2 regions of the Mesorhizobium sp. YL-MeA3-2017 genome follow, and region 1 is predicted to be linked to the other one. Evidence: riboswitches for the same ligand, from Rfam matches in the RefSeq annotation. Region 1 holds a riboswitch; the other holds the start of a gene.
What was found. Region 1 has a riboswitch for thiamine pyrophosphate ahead of thiB (thiamine ABC transporter substrate binding subunit). Riboswitches for the same ligand answer to the same signal wherever they lie in the genome.
Positions count from the first base shown of each region.

Region 2: it holds a riboswitch for thiamine pyrophosphate, as region 1 does, so the genes downstream of both, thiC (phosphomethylpyrimidine synthase ThiC) here and thiB (thiamine ABC transporter substrate binding subunit) in region 1, are expected to answer to the same signal.

Region 1 is NZ_JAUSVH010000001.1:2,551,207-2,555,389, reverse strand. It holds gene thiQ (thiamine ABC transporter ATP-binding protein) at 1-204, opposite strand, end outside; gene thiP (thiamine/thiamine pyrophosphate ABC transporter permease) at 201-1,874, opposite strand; gene thiB (thiamine ABC transporter substrate binding subunit) at 1,850-2,851, opposite strand; TPP riboswitch at 2,891-3,005, opposite strand; gene QFZ88_RS12070 (thiamine diphosphokinase) at 3,126-3,773, shown strand; gene QFZ88_RS12065 (ABC-F family ATP-binding cassette domain-containing protein) at 3,789-4,183, shown strand, end outside.
Region 2 is NZ_JAUSVH010000001.1:3,667,306-3,671,488, reverse strand. It holds gene thiO (glycine oxidase ThiO) at 1-312, opposite strand, end outside; gene thiC (phosphomethylpyrimidine synthase ThiC) at 309-2,141, opposite strand; TPP riboswitch at 2,260-2,370, opposite strand; gene QFZ88_RS17525 (autotransporter outer membrane beta-barrel domain-containing protein) at 2,606-4,183, opposite strand, start outside.

The DNA.
Region 1 (4,183 bases):
CAGCACACGACCGGTGAGTGGCACCTCGAAGCCGGCGACGAGATTGAGCAATGTCGATTTTCCCGAGCCGCTGGGGCCCATCACGGCGGTGATCTCACCGGCAGCGAAGGTGAGGTCGAAGTCGAGCTTCATCCCGTCATAGTCGAATGTCGTCTCATCCAGACGCACGGAAACGCCGCTGCGAGCCAGAACCTCGGCAATCATATGGCACGTTCCTTTCCGAGCCGGTGGGCCAGGAGCACCAGGACGAAGCAGACCAGGCCGAGCAGCAGCGCCAGTCCTGCCGCGTCGGCGGTACGGTAGCTGCCCATGCGGGCAAGCAGAAGATAAGGCAGCGTCTGGAGCGAATCCGAGCCGAACAGGGCAATCACGCCAAGATCGCCCAGCGACAGCGCCATGGCAAAAGCGAAGGCGGTGGCCAGCGGGCGCCTGAGCACCGGTCCGTCGATCAGTCGCAGCCGGTTCCAACCGGTTATGCCCAGCTGCGCGCAAAGACGCTCATGCCGTTCGCTCGTCGCATCATAGGCTGGACGAAGCGCGCGAATAGCGAAAGGCATCGCCATGATCGCGTTGACGGTGACGACCATGAGCGGCGCCACAGCCAGGGAATCACCGACGTGGCGTAGGAGAAGAAACCAGCCGGCGCCGATGACGATGGGCGGGACCACCAGGACGAAGCCGGCGCCGGTATCGGCGGCGTATTCAAGCAAGGAGCTGCGCCCGGTCTTGCGGCGACCGGCCAGGGCCCGTCGCGCGGCAACCAGCGAGAAGGACAAAACCACCGAAAGCAGGGCCGAGAGGAAAGCCAGCACGATGCTGGTCAACGCTGCCTGTTGGACGGTGTTTTCGCCAACTAGGCGCGAAAGGTCGGCCGCCAGACCGGCGGCGACGATCGCCGCCATCGGGCCGGCCACGAACAGCAATGCCGCTGCAATCATCACAAAATTCAGCGTGGCCTCTCCGAGGCCGATCGACAGATAACGCCGCGGCGCTACCGAGAGATTGGCGTCGCCGACGGTGTTGGCTCCCAGTCGGGCCAGCAATGTCATCACCACGAAGGTCAGGACGATCTGCAAGAGTGTCAGCGCGACCGCTCGTGCCGGATCGAAGTCGAAACGCAGCGCCTGATAGATCGCCACTTCCAGCGTGGTGGCGCGCGGGCCGCCGCCGAGCAGCAGGACGATGGTGAAAGATGTGATGCAAAGCATGAAGACCAGGCCGGCGACGGCCGGCATGGCCCGGCTCAGCGCGGGCCATTCGATCAGCCGGAAGGCCGGTCGCGCACCCATACCGAGCTGGCTGGCCAACCGCCACTGGTCGGTGGGTATGGTCTGCAGCGCCTCCACGAAGAGGCGCGTCGCCAATGGCAGGTTGAAGAAGACATGCGCGACAAGAATGCCGGAAAGACCGTAGATGCCGGGCCAGTCTTGCCCGCCCATTTCCGTCAGCGGACCAGCGAAATAGCCCGCGCGGCCATAGAGGGCCAGCACGCCGAGCGCCGCGACAATGGCCGGCAAGGCCAGCGGTACGGCAAACAGCTGCAGGATGAGGCCGCGTCCGAAAAAGGCCGGGTGGCGCGACAGCGCTCTTGCAACGAAAAGCGCTGGAACCACCGACAAAAGCGTCGACAAAAGCGCTTGCCATATTGTGAAGCGCACGACGCGGAAAAGATAGGAATCGAACGCCGAAGCGGCACCGGAGAGATTGCCGGCGCCCTCGGCAACGAGGCCTAAGAAGGCGCCTCCAATCAGCAGCGTGATGAAGGTGAGTGCCACGACACCGGCAACAACGCGCGTATCGCGCAAGGCAGCAGGCCTTCCGTCCTGGCGAGGCTGGATGATGGTGGCCCTCACTTGCTCATCACGGACAGCCATTCATCCACCCAGGCCTTGCGGTTCTTGGCAACCTCTTCTGGGCTGAAGATCAAGGTCTTGGCCGGCTTCACCAGCTTGTCGAAGGCCGGGTTGAGAGGCTTGTCCATCTTGCCGGCCGGGAACATCCAATTGGTTTCGGGAACGACGTCCTGGAACTTCGGGCCGGTCATGAAGGCCATGAATTTCTGGGACAGCGGGTTCTTGGCGCCAGTGGTGGTGATGCCGGCGACTTCGATCTGCAGATAGTGGCCTTCGGAGAAGGAAGCGGCCTGATAGCGGTCGGTCTTTTCGGCAACCATGTGGTAGGCCGGCGAGGTGGTGTAGGAAAGCACCATCGGCGCTTCGCCCTTGGTGAACAGGCCGTAGGCTTCGCTCCATCCCGGCGTGACCGTGAGCACGCGACCCTTCAACTTGGCCCAGGCCTCCGGCGCCTTGTCGCCATAGACGGCCTTTACCCACAACAGCAAGCCGAGGCCCGGCGTCGAGGTGCGCGGGTCCTGGATGGCGATTTTCTGCGAAGCATCGCCCTCGACCAATTCCTTGAGGCTGGCCGGCGGCGTCTTCAACTTCTCGGTGTCATAGACGACGGCGAAATAGCCGTAGTCGTAAGGCGCGAATGTATCGTCGGCCCAGCCGCCCGGCACGTCGACCGTTGCGATCGTGCCGTGTGGGACGAACAGCCCGCTCGCCTTGGCGTCGGCCGTCAGATTGGTGTCGAGACCAAGCACGATGTCGGCCTTGGTCGCGGCACCTTCCAGCTTGACGCGGTTGAGCAGGGCGACGCCGTCGGCAACCGAGACGAAATCGACTTCGCAGCCACACTCTTCCTCGAAAGCCTTCTTCACCTGCGGGCCTGGCCCCCATTCGGCGGTGAAGCTCTCATAGGTGTAGATAGTCAGCTTGTCCTTGGCCGCGGCCGGCAGTGTGGCGGCAGCAAGGGTGAGAGCCGGGATCAGGACTGACAGAATTTTGCGCATCGACGCCTCCTTCATTCGTGTGACAGGAGAGTTGGCGCCTTTGGCTAAGCGTCTAATCCCTCCGCCGGTACAAGCCGGATCAGGTTCAGCGGGTTGGCTTAGCGCCTCTCAGCCGTTCCGCGAAAACCGCGACCCGGCACCCCGTTAGAGCGGCAAAAGACATAGAGCGGGCCTGCGCGGGGTGCAAGCCTTAGTTTGCCGGGGCGGATCGAACGTCGCGCGGGCGCTGGCATGGACTTCCGTTTCCGCATGGGGGCTGGTAAGGGCGACGCCCATGAGCACTTTCACCCTTTTGCTCGGCGGCGAGCTCGTTCGTACGCCACGGCTCGATATCCAGACTGCCGGTACGCGCGTGATCGCTGCGGATTCCGGTATTCGTCATGCGGATATGCTGGGGTTGCTGCCGGAACTTTGGGTGGGGGATTTCGATTCCGCACCGGCCAACCTGCCGCCGCATCTGGCCAAGGTGCCGCAGGAACGATTTCCGGCCGAGAAGGACAAGACCGACGGCGAGCTCGCCGTGGCGATTGCCCGGCAAAGCGGTGCCACGAAACTGATCCTGGTCGGCGCATTCGGCGGCGCCCGGGCCGACCACGCCTTTCTCCATCTGGCGCTGGCGGTAAGGCTGGCCGAGGAAGGCATCGACGTGCTTTTGACCAGCGGCGCACAGGAAGGCGTTCCGTTGCTGCCTGGCCATGCCGCCAGGTTCGACTATGCCGACGATACGCTGTTTTCGGTGCTCGGCTTTTCGGAACTCACCGGCCTTACCATCAAGGGTGCGAAATGGCCGCTGAACGATATCGAAATGGCCTTCGGTTCGTCCCTGACCATCTCCAACGCGGTGAAAGGCGAGCTCGAAATCTCGTTTGGCAGTGGCCGGGCGTTGTTGCTTGCCCATCCGTTCCCCTTGCCTGAAACCTGAGAGCCGAAAGCAGACATGGCCCCGCCGCTTCTTAATCTTACCGGCATCAAACTGACGTTTGGCGGTACGCCGCTGCTCGACGGTGCGGAACTCGTCGCCGCCCCCGGCGACAAGATCGCGCTGGTTGGCCGCAATGGTTCGGGCAAGTCGACGCTGCTCAAGATCGCCGCCGGCATGATCGAACCGCAGGACGGCGAGCTGTTCCGGCAGCCGAGCGCCACCATACGCTACCTACCGCAAATGCCCGACATGGACGGTTTTGCTACCGTGCGCGCTTATGTCGAAGCAGGGCTCGGCCCGGCCGACGACCCGCATCGCGCCACCTATCTGATGGAGCATCTGGGTCTCACCGGCGAGGAACGGCCCGCCGATCTCTCCGGCGGCGAGGCGCGCCGCGCGGCATTGGCCCG
Region 2 (4,183 bases), 1.1 Mb from region 1:
GCTGGTGCGCTGCACGAAACGATCGAGTTCCACCGTGTCCCGCGCAGGCGCCACCACCAGCGTGCCGGTGCGCACGACATGGCCGGGCAGCGCGGCATCCCACCAGTCGGCCGCGCCCTTCCCCAATGTCAGCACCGGCTCCTCGGCGCTTTCGCGCTCGCACCACGGCGCCAGCATGCCGCCGGCCTGCCAGGAGGCGCTGCCGGCAATGGCCCGGCGCCGTTCGACCACGATCACGCTGGCGCCGCGTAACGCCAGTTCATGCGCCAGCGTCAACCCGGCGACGCCGGCGCCGCGGACCAGCACTTTCATGGCCGGTTCGCCGGTTCCGTTTCGGCGACCTCGGCCTGATCGAGAGGCATGTAAAGCTCGCCGCCAATACGGAATTTTTCCGCCATGGCCGCCAGGCCTTCCTTTTGTGCCTCAGCGCGGATGTCGTGCGAGATGCGCATCGAGCAGAATTTCGGCCCGCACATGGAGCAGAAATGCGCCACCTTGTGCGCCTCCTTGGGCAAGGTCTCGTCGTGGAAGGCGCGCGCGGTGTCGGGGTCCAGCGACAGGTTGAACTGGTCCTCCCAGCGGAACTCGAAACGTGCCCGCGATAGCGCGTCGTCCCTCACCTTGGCCGCCGGATGGCCCTTGGCGAGATCGGCGGCGTGCGCGGCGATCTTGTAGGTGATGACGCCGATCTTGACGTCGTTGCGGTCTGGCAGGCCGAGATGTTCCTTGGGCGTGACGTAGCAGAGCATGGCCGTGCCAAACCAGCCGATCATGGCGGCGCCGATGCCGCTGGTGATGTGGTCGTAGCCCGGCGCGATGTCGGTGGTGAGTGGCCCAAGCGTGTAGAACGGCGCCTCGCCGCAGACTGCGAGCTGCTTGTCCATATTGGCCTTGATCTTGTGCATCGGCACATGGCCGGGCCCTTCGATCATCACCTGGCAGTCCTTCGCCCAGGCGATTTTCGTCAGCTCGCCCAGCGTCTCCAGCTCGGCGAATTGCGCGGCATCGTTGGCATCGGCGATCGAGCCCGGGCGCAGACCGTCGCCCAGCGAGAACGACACGTCGTAGGCGCGGCAGATGTCGCAGATCTCCTCGAAATGCTCGTAGAGGAAGCTTTCCCGGTGATGGTAGAGGCACCATTTGGCCATGATCGAGCCGCCACGGCTGACGATGCCGGTGACGCGATCGACGGTGAGCGGGATGTAGGGCAGCCGCACGCCGGCGTGGATGGTGAAATAGTCGACGCCCTGCTCGGCCTGTTCGACCAGCGTGTCGCGGAACACCTCCCAGGACAGGTCCTCGGCGACGCCGCCGACCTTCTCCAGCGCCTGGTAAAGCGGCACCGTGCCGATCGGCACCGGCGCGTTGCGGATGATCCAGTCGCGGATGTTGTGGATGTTGCGGCCGGTCGACAGGTCCATGACCGTATCGGCGCCCCAGCGGATCGCCCAGACCATCTTTTCCACCTCCTCGGCCATGGACGAGGTGACGGCGGAGTTGCCGATGTTGGCGTTGATCTTGACCAGGAAATTGCGGCCGATGATCATCGGCTCGCTCTCGGGGTGATTGATGTTGGCGGGGATGATGGCGCGGCCGAGCGCCACTTCGTCGCGCACGAATTCCGGCGTGACATAGTCCGGAATCGCCGCGCCGAAACTTTCGCCGTCGCGTTCCAACCTGACGCGCAGCGCCTCGCGGCCGAGATTTTCGCGGATGGCGACGAACTCCATTTCCGGCGTGACGATGCCGGCGCGGGCATAGGCAAGCTGGGTGACGGCGCGTCCCGCTTTCGCTCTAAGTGGCTGGTTTCGCACCGGAAACTCCGGCGTCAGCCGATCGCCGGAGACGAAGCCGTTGTCTTCCGGCCTGATCAGCCGGCCCTCGTAACGCTCGACATCGCCGCGCGCCTCAACCCATTCCTGGCGCAGCCTGGACAGGCCGCGCTCGATGCTCGTTTCGACGCCGGCATCGGTGTAGGGACCGGAGGAATCATAGACGGTGACCGGCGGTTCGCCGGCACTCGGATGCACGGAAATCTCGCGCATCGGCACACGCAGACCGGTGTGAAGCGTGCCCGGTTTGTAGATTTTGCGCGACGCCGGCAACGCGCCGACGGTGACTTTCGGGGTGTGGATATTCATGAGTGAGCCTCCTTGCTCGAATGCAACGGAGACCCAGTCCATGCGATGAGGAGGAAGTGATGCTTCGCTGAAGGGAGTTCGGGCATCTGCCCGACCGCCAAAGCCGAAAAACGCCGGCCCGCGAAGCTTCCCACCGTCCCTACGCCAGTATGAACTGGATCAGGTTCAACGGGTCACTGCGCGTTCAGCAGTATCTCAGCCCCTTGTCGGGACCCCCCTGGTGAGCCTCAAGGGTGAACGACAAGCCGCATGATTGTCAACAGGGATGTGGAAAGGCGACGGCAAGCGCGCCGAGAGTCAAATAACTTCGTGGTGCAGGATCAATAGCTTACGGAAAAACGGGTGCCAGACGCCGCGAAACGAATTCACAAGGGTCCGTTCGCGCGCATTTTAAGGCCTTTCCCGTTCAAACGACCGGCTTTTCAGCACGTTTCGCGTTCTGCGTTTTGGCACCGGCCATCGTCCTAGAACCTGACATTCAAATCGGCCCTGACGCCATGGTCGCGGGCGTTGGCGGCGAGCTGGCCCTGGTAGGAGATGCCGAGTGTGGTGGTCGGTGTCAGCGCGACGTCGAAGCCCGCCTCGAGTGCTGCGCTTTCGCGTGCGATCGGCGCGCCGGCGATGGTGAAGGCATTGCTGCCGGCGAAGGCCTGGGTGACATTGGGCGTGACATCGCCGAAACCATGGCGCCAGCCGATCATGCCGCGCGCCGTCGCCTTGACCGCGCCGAGGTCGAAGTCGGTAGATGCCCGTAGGCCAAAGGTGGTGAAGGTGATGGCGTTGGAGCTGCTGCGGACCGTCAGCGCCGCCGCCCCGCCTTTCTCACTGAAAGCATTGGTGTGGACATTGACGTAAGCCAGGTTGGCGAAGGGCTCGAAGGCGAGATTGCCGGCCTTCATGCCATAACCGAGTTCGCCGAAGATCTGCGTGGTGCCGGTACGATAGCTGGACGACAGCGCGTCGGTGAAACCGGGGAAAGACACGGATCGACCGCTGTCGATGTCGCTCCAGGTGTAGGCAAGGCCGGAGCGCAAGGAGAGCGCACCCCATTGCGTGCCGCCATAGGCGCCGAGATGATAGTTGTCGCTGGAGGCAGATGACCGTCTGTCATCCACCTTGAACGAAGAATGGCTGTAGCCGGCAAGGAAACCGAGCCGCCAGTCGTCGGTGACGAGGCCGTCGATGCCGGTGACAAAACCGCCGGTCGAGCGCGACAGCTTTGCCGCATTGCCATCGCTGTCGGTCCAGCCCCATGAACCGAAGGCCGAACCCCAGACGCCGTAACGTTCGGCAGCCGATGCTGTCGCTGGACTCGCCGACGCGATCGAAGCCGTCGCCTCCAGCGCGGCATTGCCGCCCGCCGCTTCGTCATAACCCATCAAAGGCAGCGGCGCGGCACCAACCGTCTCGAAGGCAGAACGGAGCCGGTCATTCATCGCCGCGCGTATCAGGCGGCTATCTTCGATCAATGCCGTCACCGTCGAGGCATGCACCTCACCCGACAGGCCATCGAAGGCGGAACGAGCCTGATCGATAGACAGCGATGCGACGGCGCCGATCAGGGGATTGTCCAGGCTCATGCCGTCCAGCGCCGAAGCCGTGGCGATCTGGTTCGGCGTCTGGCCGACCGAGGCGAAGGCGAGCCCGCTGCGGACGACATCGAGATAGGCGGAATTCGGATCGTAGGCCAGCGCCGGTGCCAGGAACGGAGAACTGGTAGCAGCCGACAGGCCGGCGAAGGTGCCGGCAACGCCGCCACCGGCGGTCAGGATGGTGTAGCGATGGCCAAGCTGGAGCGGGCCCGAAATCGAGACGGTACCGCCGGCAAGCGTCGCCGTGCCGGTCACCGCGATGCGATCGGACTGACCGGCCGCATTGGTTTCGACCGCGTAGGTCGAGCCCGGATCGAAGGCGATGTTGCCCGCCACGTTCAACGTCCCGATCGAATTGCCAGGCGCGACGGTGCCGGCAACAGTGACGGAGCCGACCTGTCCTCCTCCTTCCAGCCGGCCGGCAGTGCCGACCAGGAGAGTGCCGCCAAG